DNA from 2 places in the Shewanella sp. SM87 genome. Region 2 is predicted to be linked to the other one. Evidence: predicted binding sites of a transcription regulator. Region 2 holds the regulator's gene; the other holds the start of a gene.

Region 1 (12,125 bases), on a different contig from region 2:
TTTGGGCTTGTTTGAAGTCATCCATACGCCCTATATCGAGCCAATACTCATGGATAGGAAACATAAGAACTTGTCCACCATCTGCGATTTTTTGTTCTAGCAGTGTTGGCATATCAATATGAGTGTTAGCGGGGACGCTTTTTATAATATCTTGGTTTATAACATAAATACCGGCATTAACAAAAAATCGTTGCACGGGTTTCTCAACCATTTCTGTAATACGATTTCCTGTGCCACTAATCACACCATAGGGGATTTGGTAATCATATTCTCGAACACACATAGTTGCGTCGGCATTATTGTCGCCATGAAATTTAAGTAAGTGTTGAAAATCGACTTTAGTTAAAATATCACCGTTCATCACAATGGTGGGTAATGTTGAAAGGTCTTTTGGAAGCAGGCCGACGGCTCCACCTGTGCCTAATGGTGTCGTTTCATGGACGTAGTTAATGTTTACATTCCACCGACTACCATCTCCAAAGTACGATGCAATTTGTTCTGGCATATAGTGGGTAGAAATATAAAAATTAGTAAAACCAGCTTGAATAAAATTAAAGAGCGCAATCTCTAGCAAGGGGCGATTGCCAACCTTAAGCATAGGCTTGGGGCATTTATCAGTTAAGGGCTTTAGACGTGTTCCAAAGCCTCCCGCCATGATAAGCACTGGATTCTCATAATGCGCTTTTTGTTGTGCACTTTTTAAGGTCTCTAATCCTACAAGAATATGATCTTTAACGAGCGGAATAGATAGAACACTGTACTGTTGCATTAATTGCAACAGCTTCTTTTTTGAGGTGGTAGGGGAAGCGGTCTTAGGATTGGTGTTCATCACTTCAGTCACAAGGGCATCGAGTGATAGGTTATTGAGTAAGCCTCTTCGAATATCACCATCGGTGATGATGCCTAACAAGCGTTTGCTCTTATCAGTCACTAAAGCTACTTGAAGTGCTTGTGAATTAATTAGTTGTAAGGCATCACGAAGTGTTTTGTCAGGTGATATTGTGATTTTACTCAATGTTGGGTTCATATTATGACCTTTCCTTTATATTACTGCGGTATCCATAAGTTATCGAATTATCGGGCATATCTTTAGTCACTGTGGCTCCTGCCGCGATAATGCAATTTTTACCTATTGATATACCTTGTATCACATTGGCACCCGTAGCAATATGAGTGCATTCGCCTATATGAACTCCGCCACAAATAATTGTACCTGGGGCGATATGGCAGTCATTGCCAATATCACAATCGTGTTCAATGATTGCGCCTGAATTAATTATTGTACCTCTGCCAATGCTTGCACCCGTTTGTATGATAGACCCAGTTAAAATTTGTGCGCCAGCGCCAATAGTGGCATATGACGATAACATCGCATACTTAGATATTACGGATTCAAATTCATAATTAAGCTGAGTAAAGTGAGCAAATAGTTTATGGCGTAAATGTTGCCCTGGTAAGGAGCCTAAACCATTGACTAATCTAACCTTATCACAAGGGAATTGCAAAATATCATCATCAGAATCAAAGTGTTGTATATCGCTAAAGAGCGGGCTACGGCCTTTGCTAGGGCTAATCACTGCTAACAAAGTGTAACCTTGTTGCAGTAATATTTCTGTTAGTACACTGGCATGTCCGCCAGAGCCAAGCATTATGATAGGTTTAGTCATAGATCACCTCACCTGACTGGTAATCTCGCTCTGCACATGTATTGAGTTTTTGCCAATATTTGTATGGGCTTGTGCCCGTTCCAGGGCGTTTGACCGCAAGATTATTGACTGAAAATAGCTCGCCCTTTTTTATGTTTGTCGTAGTCACTAAGCTTTTTCTTGCAAGGGTTAGATTTGTTAGTTCGGCGGGCTGAGGCGTTTTTATACCATTACCCATTGCCCGCTCAACGGTGCGAATCGCTGTCACCATCTCCTTAAGTTCATGGGGCTCTAGTGAAGCCTTATGATCTGGACCTGGTAATTCTTTATCTAACGTAAAGTGTTTTTCAATAATGCACGCGCCCCGTGCTGCGGCCGCAATAGGAATAGTGATCCCTTGACTATGGTCTGAATACCCTACAGGTAAAGAGAAGGCCGAAGCTAAAGTGTCCATAGCCTTAAGATTGATTTGATCAAAGGGAGCTGGATATTCAGTTGTGCAATGCAGTAAGGTTAATTTTGCTTGTAATGCCTGTTGGCCTTGGGTAGAGGCATAGGCGGCTTGGAAAGTTTGGAGATCCGGGGGAGTGTTGAGGGGGGATGTTAGGCCAAACGCAATGACCCCCAATGCCGCTTCAACTTCAGCTAAGGTTGACATGCCTGTGGATAAAATAAGATCACAGCCAGTACGGGCATGCTCAAGTAAAAAAGGAGCATTGGTGATTTCTCCTGATGCTATTTTGAGCATCTTGAGTTGCAGAGTATCGACAAGAAATGCCAAGCTTTCAGAATCAAATGCGGTAGATAAAAACTGGATCCCCAGTTTTTGACAATAGTGGATCAAATGCTGATGAGTTTCAAAACTCAGCTCTAAGCGACTTAACATCGCAAGTTGCGGCTCTATTTTTTGGGTATTCGCGACCTGATAAGCGGCTTGTTGTGCGCTTTCGATCACTAAGTTTTTAGCATTAAACGTTTGAAATTTTACTGCATCAGCACCTGCTTTATGGGCAGCATTAATCAGCTCAATTGCTAGTGCTTCGTTACCATTATGATTGACTCCCGCCTCAGCAATAATTAGCGTCATAATATTTTTATACCTTAAGATCATAAAAAAATTTGGTGGGTTTTAGGCGCGTAGTTGTCAATAGTTTAACAATGAATTGGCTCGCCTTGCCCTGTCCATATGGGTTAGTAACTGGGGTCAGTTGTAGTTGTGGTAAGAGTAAAATTGCCTTATTTATTGCCGTTGTAATAGATAATGAGTCGGGTTGACAATGAATAACGCTTTGGGCTGCTAGGCGGCCTTGTTGTCTGGCACCAATATTGACGGTCGGGACATTAAATGAGGGAACCTCAATAATCCCGCTTGAAGAGTTTCCTATCACTGCGGTGGCATATTTAACACAGCTTAAATATCTGACTTGACCTAAAGACGCCATTGCTAACACTTTTCCCTTAGATTGCTGTGCATAATCCTGAATCAAACTGATTATCTCTCTACTGCCATTGTCGGCATTGGGATAGGTGACAATCACATTATGCTGGGGAAACTGTTCTAGGCTCGTTCGTAGGGCATTGAATGTCTCAATAGCGGGTTCATTAGCCAACGTAACCGGATGATAAGTGGCTAAAAAATATGGATGGTTTAAGTCAAAATTCAAATCGGATGATAATTGCTCAGTCGTCATTAATGTACTGCGATACATGTGATCTAAGCCAATCGCTCCAACATTGTAGACACGGTTTGGCATTTCACCCATCTGGATCACGCGTTGCTTGTAGGTTTCTGTTGCCGTGCAGTGGATATGGCTGAGTTTGGTTATTGCGTGTCGAAACGCATCATCGTAGGCACCTTCTGTGATCTCGCCACCGTGTATGTGCAATAGGGGGATTTTTAGGATTGCTGCAGTTTGGGCGATGGCAAGCGCTTCAGATCTGTCCCCTAATATCACCAACACATCGGGTTTGAGCCGGTCGAGAGCCTCGGCGTAGCCAATAATTCCAAGTCCTACACTTTTGGCTGTGCCCACCGCTGAATTGGATGACAACAATATTTCGACTTTTTCATCAATGGAAAAGCCATCCCTTTCTATTTGCTCAAACGTATTTCCGAATTCTGGCGATAAGTGGCTACCAGAGACGATCAGTTGTAGAGTCAGCGTTGCATTCTCTTGGATATCTTTAAGTAGCCAATATAGGAGCCCGTAATCTGCTCTGGTTCCTGTGAACACTGCAATTTTTCTATGCATGGTGAGACCTTATCGCAATTGGAGTACTTGGAAGATTAATTAGACGGGATTCAAGCATTTCAGAATTGTCCATTGGGCCACGTATTGCATCTTTAAACATCGGCAGTTTATGCATTAATTTCCATACTGGCCGAGTCATCACTCCCGCATCATTAGTTGCTTTTAATATTTCATCACGACGTCGTAAATCTGGGCAAATAATTGCGTTAAGCCAATAATTAGACTTGGCATAATCGGGTTCATTCACAAATTGCCATTCGGTGTTGCTAAAGAAATCTTGGTAGTGTTGTGCCAGTGCTCGTTTTTGCTCAATAAAGAGAGGTAAGCTTTCCATTTGGGCGCAGCCAAGGGCCGCATTTAGATTGGGCATTCGATAATTGAACCCCGCCTCATCATGGTAAAACTCATAAGGGTGGGGCACCTTCGCGGTTGTTGTAATGTGTTTTGCTCGCTCGCCACTGACTTTATTGCGGGCTAATAACATACCTCCGCCGCCAGTGGTGATGATTTTATTGCCATTAAAACTCAGTGCCCCAAAATCCCCCATAGTACCAGTGTGTGTTCCCTTATAGTAAGAACCTAAACTTTCTGCCGCATCTTCAATTAAGGCCAGATTCCATTGCTGGCAAATCTGAAGTAATTCATCCAGTTGTGCTGGATGGCCGAAAGTATGCATCGGCAATAGCGCTTTTATTGTTTGGCCAGTTTTTTTATGGATGCATTTTCTGTGTTCATCGATAATGCCATTTTCGGCTAAATAAACGGCGACAGCTTGAGGGCATAGACTGAGACTCGTTGTTGAAATATCGATAAAAATGGGTTCAGCACCTAGATGGTATAAGGTATTACAGGTCGCCACAAAAGTGAGCGCTTGTGTGATAACGAGATCGCCGCGCTTCACATTAGCCATGTACAGGGCCGTATGCAAAGCACTCGTACCGCTAGAGGTCGCAACCGCTTTAGGTGATTTGGTAAAGGTTTCTATTTTGCGCTCGAAATCGTTTACGAATCGGCCAACGCTAGACACAAAAGTGCTAGTAATAGTTTCAGCCACATAAGCTTGCTCATTCCCTGGAAAAGTTGGCGCATGTAAGGGAATAAACTCATTGGTTTGATAAGTGTCGCGAATAAACTCAATCAATGACCACATTAGGTTGCTACCTTTAAAATCTAGCGAATTTACATTTTTTCATCGAGAGACTTTCCCGTTTCCCTATGGGCGAAATCGGGTAACATTAACAAAAAAAGATCCAATAACTGTTTTTTAGTCCATGATTTTTCTAAAAGCATAGCTTGAATACTCTGCTCGAAAAACGCGATTAACTTGGCATCGTACTTGAGCTCATTTTTGATAATGCCCAATTCAGCAAAGCTATTCATGTCCAGAGTCTCTTTTTCCGTGAAAAACTCCTCAAAATCCTTTTCACCTGAGGTATCACTAACACTGAAATAGCACGGCCATAACCCTTTGGCTGGTAAAGTAAATGAGAGTTCTCTTGCCTCATCTTCACTGTTACAAATATAGGCTTTATAACCACGAGTTAACAGGTAGCGGGTTGCGATATCGGCAAAGGAGATAAGGTGTTGTGACTCATCGAGCTTGGGAAAGTAAATGTCTCTATTTTCACCGAAAATACACGACATCAAACAAAGCTCTCCAGACTCCTGAGGCGTCAAAAAATAGCGTTTTACATCAGTAGGTGCAACTATGGGTTGTTGTTTTAACATTCGTTGGTTAAAGCTATGCAGTAAAGAACCATCGGAAAAGGCAACATTGGCAAACCGTGCAGTAGAAATAGCCAACTGTTCACTGCCGCGCATCAAAAACATTTCCATGATACGTTTTGACGCTCCCATCATATTCACTGGGTTAGCCGCTTTATCGGTAGAAACACAAAAATATTTTTTAACCCCATTGGCAATCGATTGCTTAATCGTTTTGTCAGTATTAAGAATATTGACGTTAATCATGCGCATCAAGGTGAAGGGGTCTTTCTCGCTTCTCACATGCTTAAGTGCAGACAGATTTAGAACATAATCATACTGGCCATCTCCAGCGATGAAAGCGTCATATTCAATGGAGTCGACATCAAGGGCAAACGTTTGAAAGTCACCCGCAATATAGCCAAATGAGCTGCGTATGTCCCTGACCAGCTCGGCTAAATTATTTTCACTGATATCGACAACATGCAACTTGAGTGGAGAGCGTTTAAAGATTTCTTTAACAACCGCTTGACCAATAGAGCCAGCGCCACCGATAACGAGAAAACGTGAGTGATTGACCTCTTGATTTAATGAGGGATTATGATGGCTGATATCTGATACGAAAAGTGCGCTCTCCCTTCCTATCAATTTTAGTATGTCCGTCATTGGGAATCCTATTGGTGTTGGGAATTTTTATGCCAAATTGAGTCAGAAAATATGAGTTACTGTACAGAGAACTAAATTTTATCCTATTTTTGTATTCAACAAGATGAATCTAGTTCGACTTACGTATAAACAAAAGCAAAAAATGGACCAGATTACTATAAGTGCGGTGTGATTATGGTTTAAAAGACACTTTTAAAAGCAGAGGTAAGTCATATTCAAGACTGTCAGCCAAAGCAAGCCAGTCGTGGCGTTCTTGTTCTGCAAGCATCTCACGAAATAATTGTGCAACAGTCACTGCATTTGTTAGTTCCGGCAGCAGGGGTTTAAGCAGGTCTATACAATGAGCAAAGTCATGTGAACCATCGGCTTCATTGCCTAATCGAAACTTACTAGCAGTAGATATTAATTTCATGGTGAGTATGTCAATTGGTTTATTGTTCATGACTTACACTCCTGATATGGAGCGCCATTAATGGTGGCGCCATCTAAGCTTGCGTTATAAAATGTTACATGTGGTTTAGAATAAATATAATTTTCTAATGCAAGTAAATATCCACGAAAACTAAGATCAGTTGCAACTTTTTCCCCATAACCATTCATTACCCAGTGTTTTTTTGCATGGGCTATAGATATGCCCAACTCGCCGTCTTGCCAGAAGGCATGAGTCTTATTATGCGGATAACTAAAATCGCAACCGAATAAGATAATAGTTTGACTTTTTAGGTGTACCGCTAAATCTATGGCAGGGTGAATTACGCTGCCATTAGTAAATAAGCGTAATTTTGGAGCTAGTTGGTATAACTCATCATAGTCTTGGCTCAGCGAATAGGCGGCAAAACGTTGTCCTGGCCACCATTGCAATAAATCCTGTCGTGACTTGGGGAAATAGACTAGTTTCACACTGGCGGGGATGTTGTCTGGTAACAGCTGTCGTGACATATGTTGATCTAGGCTAACAACAATATCAGGGATAATATTTTCATTGAGTAACGCTTTTAATGCAGTGTCAACACTAATCATTAGTGGTCTAGTCGACTCTGGCAACGCCCGTTGCACTCTCAGATAGGTGTAATGTTGCTCTAATGTTGGTCCTGTAGCTATAACTAAGGTCTTATTAGGCTGGTAGTAGGAGCTTAAATCGGCAGCATCACTGTCTTTTTTTATTGTAGCAAGATTTTCTATCATCCGTTGCTTAAGCTTAGCATCAACATTGTTATGCTTTTTATTGGCATAGGTAATGTTATTATTAAATGCGAGTAAGTCACGCAGCCTAGCATTTTCATCACTGCTCAGTAATAATTCAGGTGTAATCGCGATATAGTGTTGCGGTAATCGGTTTTGTTGAGGCTGATATTCCAGTTCTAGGCGTTGATCGCTTAACCATTCTCGTTGATCGGTGTAAGTCAATAATAGGGCAAACAGATTCACGTTAAGCAGACATATGTTAATGCGTTTTATAGTAGAGTTTTGTACGAGAATTGTGGGTACATCACCCATACCGACGCCATAAACCGTCGCCCTGCTATAATTTCCTGGCAATTGACCAATTAAAAGCTGTGCTTCTGCAATACGGTTATGACGACTACTTAACTGGATACCATTAACGCTAATGGTTTGCTCACGACCTTGCACTAAATGGGCATTTAAATCTGAGACTGAAGCAGTGTTGAGTACCTGACTTAGTAATGGCCAACGTCTGTTTATAACTTCTAAATTGTCATCAAAAAGTACAGTCATTAACGGTATCCTTGAAAGTATTTTTAATTTATCAAGAGAAGCCTGCGAACTGGTCTCTCCACAGGGACTCGAACCCCGATCGGCCGCTTAGGAGGCGGCTGCTCTATCCTGTTGAGCTATGAAGAGACGACAGTGATTATACTGGTTTTATCTTTGATTAAAAGGCTTATGATTTGGTTGCTTAAATCTTAAGCGCTATGTCGTTTATCTGTACATTGTAGGCGGCATTTTGGTCTACAAGTACTGCGGTGGCGCTTTCTTCGCTTACTTGCTCAATTTTTACCGTTGCACGACTTTTGGTCGCGACGGCGCGCATTTCATTGAGTCTATCGGGTAAGTTTTGTTGTAATACTACTTGGAATTTATCACCGACACGAATGCCATGTTTACGGCCTAGATTTAATATAATCCTGTCTGCTTGTCGGCTAACGACTTGGCCAAGTAATGGCCTGCAATTAAGTGTGCTGTCTAAATCTCGGGTAGCTTGCAATATTAATTGAGTAATACTTTTTCCATAGGAGGAACGCCAGAATCTATTACTGTTGGGAGCAATGATAGCCTGTTCTTCAAATTCCCATGGGGCCGATGTGTTGTAGCTTTTGCTCCAGACCTCTTCGCCACTGATCCCATGATAGAGGCTGAGTTTGAATTGAAATTGCCTTAGCGGAGCTTCATCCCAAAATCCTAAGAAGGTGGGTTGTACAGGCTCTATCGATATATCAATGATCTGCGGTTGAAGAATATATTGGCTGTCGGTAATTTCACTGAGCCAGCTTGGGAGTCGATAACCGTGAATATCCACTAGGTCTTGTTCAATATCGAGTCGCTCGTTAGCATGGATGTGACTAAAGCCAGTTGAAGAGTAATCTTCTATAGTGTTCCCTAACGCCTCTGAAATGACCTCTTCAAAGCCTGAAAGTTGTCCATATCTAAGCTGAGAACGATCTTTTATTTGTGTTTGAGGTATTAAAATAGCGGCCTTTAATTGGCCATTAGGACACTGTTGTGTTGGATCATCATTTAGATCGAGGCGTAGGGATACATATATTTTATTTCCCTGAATTTGTTCACTTACGAGTTGGATGTTTATGGCTTGGGCGTTGCGATTTATCGCAAAGTTATTTTGTGTGAGGTTACCATTAGAGGTTTGTTGCTCACTGGATATTTGAATACCTGTGCTTAATGTCGCATAGCTAACTGCTTGATTAATTGCTTCTTCCCTTGCTTGAGCTGTATTACCATTGATAATAGTTGCTTCTCCGCTGGCTTCTATCCATTCGGCTCTGGTGGGCAAAGAAAGTAGTAAAAGGCTCAAAATGATGAGCGAAGCTGAACCTGGTATGTGCATCAATTCAATCCTTATCGCTAAGCTAATGGCGATATTACCAATCGAGCCAGTTTTCTGACTCTTAATCTAATATGTCAATAAAGCAAATTTCGTGCCTGAGTATGAGAACTTTTGATAAAGTTTCCATTGTTACAGTCGATATACTGCGTAATAGAAGAATATTGTCGGACTGAGGTTAATATTGGTCCAAAGATTGCTGGTTTTTGTTACTCATTAAAAATTTGAAGCTTAGAAAGTGAGTCACTTGACTGCCAATGCACCCATAGATGAGGTAAATCCAATGCTAAAGCGTGTGATTATTCCCTTAACATTGATAATGTTAGGTGGATGTGTAGCTAAACCGGTTACGCCGCCCAAACCGAGTTTAGTGGATGGCAATGGGTTGCCGCCAACGGCAGTGATTAACCATTTAGCACAGCGAATAGTGACTGAGCTCGTTAAGCAAAATGATGCTCTGCGTTCTGATCAACCTATCGTAGTTGCAACACCAGTATTAGTGGGTGATTTGAATGGCACTAATGCGTTAGCGCAACAGTTACAGCAAGGATTAATGACATCGCTCCATAGCTTTCAGTTTAATGTGGTGGATTTAAACTTAGCTGATGGCTTGAGAGTCACATCTGACGGGGATTTTATTTTGACGCGAGATTGGCAAAAATTGTCGAAAGATCTTCCTGTTGAGCATCTTGTCGTTTCGACTATGAGCGTAGTAACCAATGGTATGGCGATCAATACTCGGATTGTGAACATTAGTAACAATCGCGTGGTATCGGCATCTCAAACTTTTGTGACTCAAAAAGAGTTGGCAAACTACATGCAGCCTTCGGAGCAAATTGTATCACAAAATGGCATCTTATATCGTCAGGCGAGTCCAGGTATGAATGAAGTGCGTGTTTTAGGAGATGGAAAATGAAACGCTACCTTTTAGTTATTGTGGTGCTAATGCTAACTGGCTGCGCTGCTAAAGATAGATATGTGCAATGGGAAGATGTGCCGCCGCCGAGTTTTCCTAAGTTAACGGCTATAGGATATGCGCCCTTAGCGACTCAACCGGCTAAAGAGCAATCACAAAGAGTGTTGATGGCTATGCAGGCATCAAAAATTGTGGCTTATCGTGAATTAGCGGAACAAGTTTATGGGCAGAAAATAACGGCAAACAGCAGTGTCAGTGATTGGATGTTGACGGACGATAATGTCAAAGCGTCAGTTTCTGGCGTGATCCGCGGTGCACGAGTCGTTAAGAGTTATCCAGCAGGCGAGCATTATGTCACTGAGTTAGAACTTGATTTTTCACAGGTTTGGGCGCTTTATCAACAACAGAACCGTCCACAACGAGTGAAGGAAGTGACGTATTTCTAGCGTTTTTGAGAGTATGTTCAACAGCATGTATTGAGCCGCGTATTTACGCGGCTTTTCTTTTTGTACAAGACATTAATATCTAATCAGAGCTTAGAAAAGGTAATGCTAAGTGGGAGTGATGCGCTTGTTAGGCCTTTAAATCATTGCCTAAACTTGAGATAGTCGAGGTCTTGCCTTTATCGTTATAGGTGAGGCTGGAGGCGTTTCTACTGGCTTGTAAAGCTTGAGCAAAGCGATTTAAACTCGCTAAATTCATCTCAATTAAACTGGCATTTTGTTCGTTTAATTCTTTGCATTCAGTCAATGCGTCTTTGATCTCGACCATTTTATGCACGAGTTCGACTTGCTGAGTGAGTAGCGATTTATCACTGTGTTTTGCCAGAATATCATCATTAGTCTTTAGTTCTTTCAGACATTGCGATTTTTCGTTAGCAAGGGAAAGCAGTAAATCGGCGTTTTGGTCAACCAAAGCGCCTTTTTCCTTGAGTATGATTTGCTTAAGAACAGCCAAATGGGCGTGTTGTAGATCTACCAGTTTAGCTATTTCAGTCATAGTTACTCTTTATTTAAGTCATTAAGTTCGGCTTCAAAACTTGCAATATTGGCAGCCAACTTTTCAGGGTCAATTTTATAGCGACCTTCGGCAATAGCTTGTTTGATTTCGGCTACTTTCTTTTGATCAACTTCAGGAAGGCTAGCCATTTTAGTCTGAGCTCCTTGAAGTTGTTGTGCCTGGGCCGTAATGACCACTGAGTCGCTTCTCTGTGGTGTTGTCGATTTTGTAGCAACTTGAGCAGATTGATCGCTGCTCGTTTTCGTTGCGCCTGAACGAACTTGCGCAGTCGTTGCAGTGTTGAGTTTGCTAATATCAATTGCCATTTTAGGCTCCAGCGTCGTGTGTACGGGATTTCTTAACTGGGGTATCGGCAGCTTACAAAAAAGCTTTAGATTATTTTACATTCTTACTTCAACTTCGCCAATGCCTGTGACTATAGCATCTAGTTCTTTGTTTGAACTGCTATTTTTGACTCTGATCCGATCACCTTTATTGCCATCTTGTAGGGCTTCGCCCGCTGTTTTTAGCTCGAATGAGCCAGAACGAACGTAGATAGAGACCGAATCATTTTTACAAACGAAGCATAAGTTGTTGCTTAATATGGGATTATCTTTTGCTACTCGTCGTTTTACTCGCACGCCAGCCAATTTACTCGGGTCATCGAATTCGGCACCTCTCAAGCTATTTTGTTCAATGTAACGGACTTCTACTTGACTCGGAGAGATGAGTTCGCCTGGTGCTAAGATTTCGGTTGAGACAACAACGGGGAATAAGATATCCACCCGAACCGAGATATAGATTTGCCAAGGGTAAGCTAAGTCTTGCGTATCACAGCTGACTTTTAAGGTGTTATTACG
Region 2 (12,125 bases):
TCCCCGTTAATCTCGACAGTCCGCCTCAAGTCGGTGATGTCGTACTCGCTATTGGTAATCCCTACAATTTAGGCCAGACCATTACCCAAGGCATCATCAGTGCCACGGGGCGTAACGGCTTAAGTTCAGGTTACTTAGACTTCCTACAAACCGATGCAGCGATTAATGCGGGTAACTCGGGTGGCGCACTCATTGACACTAACGGCAGCCTCATAGGTATTAATACCGCAGCATTCCAAGTGGGTGAAGAAGGCGGCGGCCACGGGATTAACTTCGCTATCCCGATTAAATTAGCCCACAGCATTATGGGTAAATTGATTAAAAATGGTCGCGTGATCCGTGGCGCTTTAGGAATTTCTGGCGAGCCGATTAATCCTGTGGTAGCACAAATCCTTAATCTACCCGATCTAAAAGGTGTGCTCGTTACGGGTGTCGATCCTAATGGCCCTGCGGCCCGAGCCCTGCTAATGCCAAGGGATGTGATTATTAAATACGATGGTGAAGATGTGCCAGGCGTTGAAATGCTAATGGACCGCATCGCTGAAACCACACCGGGTAAGAAAGTGATGATGACTGTGATACGCCAAGGTAAACAACAAGAGTTACCTGTGATTATCGATGAGAAGGTTGTGATCGATAACTAGAACGTCACTCAGCATTACGCGCTCAAAGGCAGAAAACAAAAAACCAGCATTTAGCTGGTTTTTTAATGATTCAAAATTAGCTTAAATCAGTAACAGATCACTGAATACGCACAACCTGTGCGCCTAAACCTTGAAACTTATTCTCAATATGCTCATAGCCACGATCTAAGTGATAGATACGATCGACAATCGTCTTACCATCGGCCACTAAGCCAGCAATCACTAGACTCGCTGACGCACGTAAATCCGTCGCCATTACCTGAGCACCACTTAAAGATTCAATCCCTTGAATGATGCAGGTATTACCTTCAAGCTCCATGGTAGCGCCCATACGGATAAGTTCGGGCACATGCATAAAACGATTTTCGAAGATAGTCTCAGTTATGGTTGCCGTGCCTTGTGCTAAGGCATTGAGTACACAAAACTGCGCCTGCATATCGGTTGGGAAACCAGGATAAGGTGCCGTCTTGATATTCACAGCCTTCGGACGTTTACCCTGCATATCGAGCTCAATCCAATCTTCGCCCGTAGTAATCGTCGCGCCTGCATCTTCAAGCTTAGCGATAACCGACTCAAGTGAAGCAGGATCGGCTTTTAAACAACGAATGCGACCACGGGTCACCGCAGCAGCCACCAAAAATGAACCGGTTTCGATACGATCTGGCATCACGCGGTAATTACAGCCCTGTAAACGCTCAACCCCTTGAATACGCAATGTCGCACTGCCTACACCAGTGATTTTTGCACCCATGGCAATTAAGCAATTAGCGAGATCGATCACTTCAGGTTCACGGGCCGCGTTTTCAATTACGGTTTCGCCATCGGCTAATGCTGCGGCCATCAGTAAGTTTTCGGTCGCACCAACACTCACCATGTCCATAAAGATATGTGCGCCTTTAAGACGACCATCAACACGGGCCTTGATATAACCTTCTTTCACTTCAATCTTGGCGCCCATCATTTCAAGGCCATGTAAGTGCAAGTTCACTGGTCTTGCGCCAATGGCACAGCCGCCAGGCAATGACACATCAGCCGTACCATAGCGAGCCAATAACGGCCCTAAGATCAAGATAGAAGCACGCATGGTTTTCACTAGATCATAGGGAGCGCAAAACTCATTCAGATTAGTGGTAGAAATGCGGATCTGTCCGTCACCGAGTTCAGTCACTTCAGCGCCGAGACAGCGTAATAATTTACAGCTCGTACTCACATCACGCAGATTGGGCACGTTAGAAACCACAAAATCGGTTTCAGCCAATACACCGGCCATCAGAATAGGCAAAGCTGCATTTTTAGCACCCGAAATAATCACATCACCGGCAAGCGGGGGGCTTGCCTGAATTGTTAGTTTATCCACTTTTCCTCACTAGCTAGGCATGTTGAAAACTTTTTCGCGTTTCCATTGAGTCGGCGTGAAAGTTTTGATCGTTAATGCATGTAATTCACCGCTGGCAATGTGTGCCGTCAACGGTGCATAAATGGCTTGTTGCTGTTTGACTCGGCTCATACCATCGAAGCATTCACCTACGGCGATCACTTTATAATGGCTACCATCCGAGCTAGCGTGAACTTCTTCAAGCCCTAACGCATCACGTAAAATCTGTTCGATTAAGCTGCATTCCATGAAATCTATTACCCTATTCTCAATGCGCTTCTTCGGTAAAGAAGGCATCTAAATCATATAAATCAATTAGTTTTTTAAGTTGTGGTGAAGCAGAACTCAATACAAGTTGGCTGCGATGTTCACGCACTAACGCCAGCAAAAATGCCATGCCAGCGCTATCACTGTATTCGAGCCCAGACAGAGACAATATCTGGGTTGACTCATTTAGCAGTTGTTGCCGCTGTGGCCAAAGTGTAATGACATCAACTTGGGTTATGCGCCCTTTGAGATGACAAACTGTCCCCTGTTGCACAAATTCAATCACGACTGTGACTTCCCTGACTTAGCCTTCATGACCACTTTCTCTTTAGTGCGATCTTCGAGCATCTTAATCACGGGATCGATACCCTGTTGGCGAATTAGATTAGAGATTTCCGACTGCTTAGAAGACAGTAAGCTCACACCTTCGGCAACTAAATCAAATGCCTTCCATGAGTCATCCTTTAAACGGCGCGCCTTAAACAACAGTTTAATCGGTGGGCGACCGGCTTCGATGATCTGCACGTTTACATCGACCATTTTCTCTTTGCTAAAATCAATCCCAGGTGAGAATTCCACTTTTTGATTAGTATATTCAGTAAAGGCTTGAGCATAAGTAGATATTAAATAACCTTCAAAAGCATTGACGAAACGATTGCGTTGCTCTTCGGTTGAATCCTTAAGATATTGGCCTAATACCTTATAAGAAGCGTATTTATAATCGACATAAGGCATGAGTTCTTCACGAACAATCACCTTTAAATGGTCTGAATTTGCATCGATTAATGCTTTATCTTTGTGAAAACGATCGAAGGTTTTATTGGCAACGGCTTTCACCATGGCATACGGATCTGTCGTATCGACAACCACATCAGCGGCGACTGCGCTCGTTGCCCCTAAAACCATCACTAACGGCAATAAAAAACGAGATAAGTTTTTAAACATAGCGGTAACCCCTATTTATCCTTCGAACCCATACTATATAAGAACTGACCAATCAGCTCCTCCAACACTAATGCCGAACGAGTGTCGTCAATCTTATCGCCATCTTTCAGCATACTGACATCATCGTCGACAAAACCCGGTGTTAACCCTAAGAATTGTTCGCCCAACAAACCCGAAGTCAAAATGGCTAAACTACTGGTTTCAGGGAATTTATCGTAACGCTTGTCCATCACTAATGTGACCACAGCCACTAACTTAACTGGGTCTAAATCTATGCTGCTCACTCGGCCAACGACAACACCGCCAACCTTGACTGGCGAACGCACCTTCAAACCACCAATGTTGGTAAAATTGGCTTGTATGGTATAAGTGCTATCGCTGCTTTTCACTTCAATATTGGCGACGTTAAAGACTAAGACCAAAAAAGCGGCCAATCCTGTTAAAAGAAACACACCCACTAATAATTCAATTTTTCGTGTCAACATGTTCAGCTACCACTCTGTTAATCCATCTAACCTGTGTCGAAATCCGCAGTGTTCCGTTAGCGGCCAAACATCAGGGCTGTCAGTAAAAAATCCAATGCCAATACAGCGAGGCTCGACTGAACGACAGTCTGGGTCGTTGCACGGCTGATGCCTTCCGGATTTGGGATCACTTGATAACCGCGATATAACGCAATCCAAGTGACCACTACGGCAAACACACCACTTTTGATCAAGCAGTTAACTATGTCCTGACGCCATTCGACAGACGCCTGCAGAATCGACCAAAACGCACCACTGTCGATCCCTTTCCATTCCACGCCAACAAGGTGCCCGCCATAAATACCTACAGCGGTAAACATCAACGCCAGCAATGGCATACTGATCACTCCAGCCCAAAAGCGCGGTGCAATAATCTGCCTTAATGGGTCAATCGCCATCATTTCTAAACTGGAAAGCTGCTCAGTACTTTTCATTAAACCAATTTCAGCGGTTAATGCTGAACCCGCCCGTCCCGCAAACAATAACGCGGTAACAACTGGCCCTAACTCACGCAGTAAACTGAGCGCCACCATAGGACCTAAGCTTTCTTCGGTGCCAAAACCAACTAAAATGTTATAGCCTTGCAGTGCGAGCACCATGCCGATAAAGAGTCCTGAGACTAAAATAATCACCATAGATTGCACACCGACCACATAAATCTGGCGCACTAATAATGGAAAACCTTTACGCACGCGTGGCCAGCGAAAAATCGCACCCCACAGCATAAGGCCTGCACGGCCAAAACCGAGCACTAGCTCAATCGCGCTGCGGCCTAAGTCGGCAATACTGTCGATTAACTTCACTTGCCAACTCCTTTTGCCATTAATTCTTGCTGGTAATCATTTGCCGGATAATGGAACGGCACAGGGCCGTCCGGAGCACCTTGAATAAACTGTTTCAGCTGCGGATTATCAGCGTACTTTAATTCTTCAGGGGTACCGTGGGCGATGACTTTTTTGTCAGCCACCACATATACATAATCGGCAATGCCAAGCACTTCATCCACATCGTGGGACACCACAATTGAAGTCAGATTCAGTGCATCGGATAACTCACGAATAAGCTTTACTAACACGCCCATCGATATTGGGTCTTGCCCTGCAAAAGGCTCATCGTACATCACCATTTCAGGTTCAAGCGCTATGGCTCTAGCCAATGCGGCGCGGCGTTGCATACCACCGGATAACTCGCTTGGCATCATCTGAGCTGCACCACGTAAACCTACGGCTTCAAGCTTCATCAGCACGATAGTGCGAATAATGTCTTCAGGCAGTCCAGAATGTTCACGCAGTGCAAACGCCACGTTATCGAACACATTAATGTCGGTAAACAGCGCGCCACTTTGAAACAGCATGCTCATCCGCTTACGCAGACTAAATAATTCATTGCGACTCACGCCATGGATATCGTGACCGTCGAATAACACTTGTCCATGGTCAGGCGTTAATTGGCCGCCAATCAATTTCAACAGGGTCGTTTTGCCTATGCCGCTCGGCCCCATGATCGCCGTCACCTTGCCCCTTGGAATGGACAGGCTAATATCTTCATATATCACACGCTGACCGCGGCTAAACCCCAAATTACGGATCTCAACCAACGGCGTTTGTTCTTGAGTCATGCTTGATTCCGACATTTGCAAATGAGGTGATCCTAGTCTTCCGAGACTGACCAATCGAAGAGCCGCAAATTGTACGTAATTGCGCTTTAACCTACAACCGAATCGACACTATCGCCCTGCGATACTTTCAATTTGCCTCATTTACAGCGAAAATGCGCCCTAAGTTTTCACTCTGCACAGGTAAAATGTTACTTAATGTTTTCAACCTAGTTGCAGAATTGGCAGTATTGGCTAATTCGTTCGCACTTAGCTCACTCTTTGCCCACTTTTATCGGGGAGAGTCGATACGCAATTGCGCAATAGAGGCATCCCATAGGGTAATACCCGCTGCGATATGGAATAAATCCATTGAAATAAACGACAAAGACGATGATATTGCTCAAGACCTTCTGCCGCTAAACACGTTATTGTGCGTGAATAGCTAACGCAGCTGAACTTGACGAGTCGGATCAATCGCTCTAGCCTGCCGCAATTGTTTTGCTGTTTTCGGTAATAAACCACAGTAAGACATAAGCTAAATTGTCTGAAAACAAACTAATACTTGGCAGAAAGCCTATTACATATCATCTTTATCGCGTACCAAATTGTGCTATTCCAATCCCATCAATGGGGCGATAAAGACAATGCAAAAAGAGAGATAGACATGGTAGACAAATCACAACTGCGCCAATGGGGTTGTAAAGTTATCGACATTGAAAAGTCAGCCCTAGACAATCTTTATCAATATGTTGATTCGGCTGAATTTGCAGAAGCTTGCGAGTTGATCCTCAACTGCACAGGCAAAGTGATTGTCATGGGAATGGGCAAATCGGGCCATATCGGCAATAAGATTTCTGCCACCCTCGCCAGCACAGGAACGCCCGCATTTTTTGTGCATCCGGGTGAAGCCAGCCACGGCGATCTGGGTGTATTGGCCGATAACGATGTGATTTTAGCGATTTCAAATTCCGGTGAGTCGAGCGAAATCCTCACCTTAATGCCGGTCATCCAACGTATGGGCGTGCCCGTTATCGCGGTAACAGGTAAACCCGAATCGAACATGGCGCGATTATCTAAAGTGCATTTATGTATTGAAGTCCCAGAAGAGGCTTGCCCACTTGGACTTGCCCCCACCTCAAGTACCACAGCAACCTTAGTGATGGGCGATGCCATCGCCATTGCGCTGCTGCAAGCAAAAGGCTTTACCCGTGATGATTTTGCTATGTCCCATCCCGGCGGTGCATTAGGACGTAAGTTACTGTTAAAAGTCTGCGATGTCATGCATAGCGGTGATGACTTACCGCTCGTCAACCACGATATTTGCATCACAGAAGCTCTGTACGAAATCTCCAAGAAAGGCTTAGGCATGACGGCGATTATTGATGATCAGCGCAAGCTGGTTGGTATCTTCACCGACGGTGATTTACGCCGCGTTATTGATGCCGAAGTGAATTTACGCACGACGCCCATTGCCGATGTGATGACCCGTAACTGCGTCACGATCACGGATAATGTATTGGCCGCCCAAGCGCTGCAAGTGATGGACTCAAAAAACATCAACGGATTAATTGTTATTGATAAAGACCGCCATCCTATCGGCGCTCTTAACATGCTAGACATGGTTAAAGCAGGAGTCATTTAATGCCACAGCAAGGATTTTACGGCCCAATCAGTGATGATGTGTGGCAACGCGCACAAAAGATTAAACTGTTAATCTGTGACGTCGATGGGGTGTTTTCCGACGGCCGTATTTACTTGAGTAATAGCGGCGAAGAGCTCAAAGCCTTCCATACCCGCGATGGTTATGGCGTGCGCTCACTCCTCACCAGCGGTTTCAACCTCGCCGTGATCACAGGACGTCAATCCAAAATCGTTGAAAACCGTATGACAGCCCTTGGTGTTACCCATATTTACCAAGGCGTAGACAATAAGTTCGAGCCCTATGAAGCATTGCTCGCACTTTATGGTGTCACCCCAGAAGAAGTGGCTTATATCGGTGATGATATTGTCGATCTCCCCGTGATGAATGTCGTCGGTTTAGCGGTCAGTGTTGCTGACGGCCACCCCTATGTACGCCAACACGCCCATTTTGTGACTACGCTCAATGGTGGCCACGGTGCACTGCGTGAACTCACAGATCTGTTACTCCTAAGTCAAAATAAATTCACTTCGGCCCATGGAATGAGTATATGAGTCGTGTGACACTCGCGATTATCGCTTTTTTTGGAACCGCACTAGCGCTTTACTGGCAGGTCCAGAACAAACACAGCGGTGATTCCGATAACAGAGTAAAAGATCAAAATACCCCAGATTTCATCGTTGAAGATCTGCGCAGTGTTGAGTTCAATGAGCAAGGACTAGTGAATAGCCGTGTGACGGCGAAACACATGGAACATTATGATTCAACGAATCAAACTTTCTTTACTCAACCTGTTTATCTTGTTTATCCAGACCAAGGTAAAGCACAATGGCAACTCAGGGCAGATCAGGGCAAGCTAAACAAGGAAACTGGCAAGGTTGTATTAGAAAATAATGTTATTATCGATGCCATTAGCCCAGAAGAACCGATTCAGACCTTGTCCACCAGTTATCTGGAACTCGATCTCAACACTATGATAATGACCTCTGACCGTACCATTTACGTCACAGGGAAAGATTTTAATATTCAAGGCCAAGGCCTTTATGCCGACCTCAACGCGCAAGAAGTGCAATTGACCAGTCAGGTAGTAGGAACATATGAAGCAAAATAACGTATTACTTGCCAGCCTAATGCTAATTATGAGCATGAGTGCTTTTGCGAAAGTCGGCGACTTAAAGCAAGAAGTCACAATTAAAGCTGTGAGCCAAACTGCGGATATCAAAAACAACCAGATCATCTTCTTTGGTCCGGTGGAAGTTACCCAAGGCTCAATAAAAATCCAAGCAAATGAACTGCGTGCATTTTCCGCTGAAGGTGAAAATAGCAAAACTTTGGTCGCCACAGGCAACCCTGCTACGTATAGCCAAATATTAGACGATGGCCGTCCTGCATCGGCCAGCGCGAAAGAAATTCGTTACGATATGGCAAGCCGCACCTTAACACTGAAAGGTATGGCGTCATTAGATCAAGCAGGTAGCCAAGTTACAGGCAATTTAATCCGCTATAACATGATTCAACAGAAATTGATGGCCGAAAGTACTGGCAGTGGTGACGATCGCGTGATCACTATTATTCAGCCTGAAAACTATCAAGATGATGCTAAATCAGACGCTCCGGCGGATAAACCTGTAAAAAAGCAGGACTCTAAATGACCCAAATCACCTTAAGAGCACAAAATCTGGCGAAAAGTTACAAGAGTCGCCAAGTGGTTAAAGACGTCAGTCTGACGGTAAAAACCGGTCAAGTCGTTGGCCTACTCGGTCCAAACGGTGCAGGTAAAACCACGACCTTTTACATGGTTGTCGGGCTAGTGAAGAGCGATAAGGGACATATCTTTATCGACGATGATGATTTAACCGCAGATCCTATGCATCTACGTGCCCGCAAAGGCATAGGTTACTTACCGCAAGAAGCCAGTATCTTTCGTAAGCTAACTGTTCATGACAACATCATGGCCGTACTGCAAACTCGTAAAGAACTTAAAAACGAAGAACGAGAAGAAGAACTAGAACATCTGCTCGAAGAGTTTCATATCACCCACATCCGTGACAGCCAAGGCATGTCATTGTCGGGTGGCGAACGTCGTCGCGTCGAAATTGCGCGGGCTTTAGCCGCTAATCCTAAGTTCATTTTGCTCGATGAACCGTTTGCCGGCGTCGATCCTATTTCGGTTATCGACATCAAGAAGATTATCGAACAACTCAAAAGTCGCGGCCTTGGCGTACTGATCACAGACCATAATGTCCGCGAGACATTAGATGTATGTGAACATGCTTATATTGTGAGTCACGGAAACCTGATTGCCGAAGGAACTCCAGCAGAGATCTTAGACAATCAGCAAGTTAGGGCTGTGTACTTAGGTGAACAATTCAGGCTATAGTTAATCGAGCGAAGCCAATGGAGGCAATTTACACCGCCATTGGGCTTCACTCAAAATGATAATAAGCGACCTCATCCAACAATAATAACGTAGGGATCAGCGGTAACATGAAAGCGTCACTCCAGCTCAAACTGGGTCAACAGTTAACCATGACGCCACAACTACAACAGGCTATACGTCTGTTGCAACTGTCGTCATTAGAACTGCAGCAAGAGATCCAGCAAGCATTAGATTCTAATCCCCTTCTCGAGCTGGAAGAGGATCAATTCGACGCCACTAAAACCCCTGTAAACCAAACGCTATCCGATACGGATTTCAGTGAATCTAGCACTCTGCCACCAGAAAAAGACAGCTCCACCATAGACACGGCAGAGTCGCTAACCAAAGAATCCATGCCCGATGAGCTCCCCATGGACACCACATGGGATGAAGTGTTTACCGCCTCCCCAAACTCAGGCCCCGGCGGCAGTCGTGAAGACGATATGCCCTTCCAAGGCGAGACCAGTGAAGGTTTGTACGAACACTTAGAATGGCAAAAAAACCTCACGCCGTTTTCTGAAACCGATTTAGCCATTGCCACCGCCATTATTGATGCCATCGACGATCAGGGCTATCTCACCCAAAGCACTGAAGAAATTCTCGAAGCCATGGGTAATCCTGAAGTTGAGCTTGACGAAGTCGAAGCCGTACTCAAGCGCATTCAGCATTTTGATCCCATAGGCGTTGCTGCACGCGATTTAAGTGAATGCCTGCTGATCCAACTGTCGCATTTCGCCGCTGATACTCCCAACCTAGAAAACGCCCGCATGCTGATCAAAGATCATTTAGATCTGATCGCCGCCCGTGATTTTAGGTTATTGATGCGTAAGACTAAATTAAAAGAAGATGAATTAAGGGATGGTATAGCACTCATCCAAACCCTCAATCCTCGCCCAGGTTTGTTGATCACGCCCAATAATGACGAATACGTTATCCCAGATGTGTCTGTGTCGAAGAAAAATGGCCGCTGGGTCGTTGAGCTTAATCCTGACTGCATGCCCAAAATCAATGTAAATCAACATTATGCTTCTATGGCACGCAGCACAAAAAACCAAGCCGATAGCCAATTTATTCGCGGCCATCTGCAAGAGGCTAAATGGTTTATTAAGAGTCTAGAAAGCCGTAACGACACTTTGCTTAAAGTTGCTAATTGCATAGTGCAATATCAGCAAGGTTTCTTTGAGTACGGTGAAGAAGCCATGAAGCCTATGGTGCTTAACGATATTGCCGAAGCGGTAGAAATGCATGAGTCCACCATCTCACGGGTCACAACTCAAAAATACATGCATACCCCTAAGGGACTTTTTGAACTAAAATACTTCTTCTCTAGCCACGTCGGTACTGACGATGGTGGTGAGTGCTCATCCACAGCAATCAGAGCCTTTATAAAGAAACTGGTGGCAGCGGAAAACCAGAAAAAACCATTAAGCGATAGCAAGATGGCACAACTTCTGGCAGAACAAGGGATCAACGTAGCCCGCAGAACCATTGCGAAGTACCGAGAGGCTATGCTTATTCCACCTTCTAATCAGCGTAAAAGTTTATAACCTACAGTGGATATCGGAGGACGTTTCTATGCAAATAAACCTAAGTGGACACCATGTCGAAATTACCGAATCGTTACGTGCATATGTAGAAGAAAAGTTTTCAAAACTTGAACGCCATTTCGAACAGATCAATAATGTGCACGTTGTGCTCAATGTTGAGAAAATGCAACAAATTGCTGAAGCGAGAATAAACCTCATAGGTGGTGAAGTTTTTGCTACTTCAGAGCATGCTGACATGTATGCCGCTATAGACGCCCTGATTGACAAGCTTGACCGTCAGGTTATTAAACACAAAGAGAAGTTAACAAAACACTAATAATGGAACTTTGTACCATACTGCGGCCGGAGTGCACTACCTGCGCCACTCCGGGCAGCAAGAAAAAGGTACTGGAACTCATCAGCGACTTAGTCGCTGCCCAGTACCCGACCCTCTCATCTCAAGAGATATTCGAAAGCCTAGTGGCGCGCGAAAAGATGGGGAGCACAGGTATAGGTAACGGCATCGCCATTCCACATGGTCGACTAGCCGATATAGATCAGCCCATTGCCATACTAATTAAGTGTGAAGAGCCGATAGCATTTGATGCTATCGATAAGCAACCTGTTGATATTTTATTTGCACTACTGGTGCCTGCAGACCAATGTCAGCAGCACTTAAGTACCTTGTCTTGCATGGCCGAAAAGCTGAGCGACAAGCAAATATTAAAGCAATTACGCAAGACGCATGATGAAACGGAACTCTATCAGGTAATCACTGGATGAAACTGGTCATAGTGTCGGGCCGCTCAGGCTCAGGCAAATCTGTCGCCCTTAGGGTACTCGAAGATCTCGGCTATTATTGTGTCGATAACCTTCCCTTGCCATTGATTGGCAGTTTGCTTGAGCAACTCAAAGGCAGTAACGATCTCGTCGCCATCAGTGTCGACGTGCGTAACATGCCTGAGCAGGATAAGGTCTTAGTGAAACAACTCGCTAGCCTACCTCCAGATACTGAGTTAACGAGCTTCTTCCTTAACTCCAGCGATAAAATTCTGCTCAAGCGTTACAGCGAAACCCGCCGTTTGCATCCTTTGTCGAAGAGCCGAGTCTCTTTGCAAGAAGCGATAAAGCTGGAGGGAAAACTGCTCGAGCCTATGTCAAAACTGGTCGATCACTACATAGATACGTC

What was found. Region 2 encodes sigma-54, which starts transcription at its own class of promoters, with help from an activator protein. Its sites were predicted from a motif close to GTTGGCACGNNNNTNGNNT; they were not measured.
Region 1: the regulator sigma-54 is predicted to act here: its motif matches at 9,434-9,452, upstream of L5M11_RS01025 (flagellar assembly protein FlgT).

The regions. Positions count from the first base shown of each region.
Region 1 is NZ_JAKKSC010000001.1:212,738-224,862, reverse strand. It holds gene L5M11_RS01070 (nucleotidyltransferase family protein) at 1-1,027, opposite strand, end outside; gene L5M11_RS01065 (acetyltransferase) at 1,029-1,667, opposite strand; gene neuB (N-acetylneuraminate synthase) at 1,660-2,733, opposite strand; gene neuC (UDP-N-acetylglucosamine 2-epimerase) at 2,741-3,898, opposite strand; gene L5M11_RS01050 (LegC family aminotransferase) at 3,891-5,048, opposite strand; gene L5M11_RS01045 (UDP-N-acetylglucosamine 4,6-dehydratase) at 5,078-6,268, opposite strand; gene L5M11_RS01040 (hypothetical protein) at 6,441-6,710, opposite strand; gene L5M11_RS01035 (motility associated factor glycosyltransferase family protein) at 6,707-8,005, opposite strand; tRNA gene L5M11_RS01030 (tRNA-Arg) at 8,056-8,131, opposite strand; gene L5M11_RS01025 (flagellar assembly protein FlgT) at 8,187-9,353, opposite strand; gene L5M11_RS01020 (FlgO family outer membrane protein) at 9,634-10,266, shown strand; gene L5M11_RS01015 (LPP20 family lipoprotein) at 10,263-10,712, shown strand; gene L5M11_RS01010 (flagella synthesis protein FlgN) at 10,840-11,265, opposite strand; gene flgM (flagellar biosynthesis anti-sigma factor FlgM) at 11,268-11,591, opposite strand; gene flgA (flagellar basal body P-ring formation chaperone FlgA) at 11,667-12,125, opposite strand, start outside.
Region 2 is NZ_JAKKSC010000006.1:114,946-127,070, forward strand. It holds gene degS (outer membrane-stress sensor serine endopeptidase DegS) at 1-644, shown strand, start outside; gene murA (UDP-N-acetylglucosamine 1-carboxyvinyltransferase) at 742-2,001, opposite strand; gene L5M11_RS06835 (BolA family protein) at 2,011-2,268, opposite strand; gene L5M11_RS06840 (lipid asymmetry maintenance protein MlaB) at 2,288-2,572, opposite strand; gene L5M11_RS06845 (phospholipid-binding protein MlaC) at 2,569-3,231, opposite strand; gene mlaD (outer membrane lipid asymmetry maintenance protein MlaD) at 3,243-3,716, opposite strand; gene mlaE (lipid asymmetry maintenance ABC transporter permease subunit MlaE) at 3,773-4,558, opposite strand; gene mlaF (phospholipid ABC transporter ATP-binding protein MlaF) at 4,555-5,373, opposite strand; gene L5M11_RS06865 (KpsF/GutQ family sugar-phosphate isomerase) at 6,017-6,994, shown strand; gene kdsC (3-deoxy-manno-octulosonate-8-phosphatase KdsC) at 6,994-7,545, shown strand; gene lptC (LPS export ABC transporter periplasmic protein LptC) at 7,542-8,102, shown strand; gene lptA (lipopolysaccharide transport periplasmic protein LptA) at 8,089-8,643, shown strand; gene lptB (LPS export ABC transporter ATP-binding protein) at 8,640-9,371, shown strand; gene L5M11_RS06890 (RNA polymerase factor sigma-54) at 9,479-10,957, shown strand; gene hpf (ribosome hibernation promoting factor) at 10,986-11,273, shown strand; gene ptsN (PTS IIA-like nitrogen regulatory protein PtsN) at 11,276-11,719, shown strand; gene rapZ (RNase adapter RapZ) at 11,716-12,125, shown strand, end outside.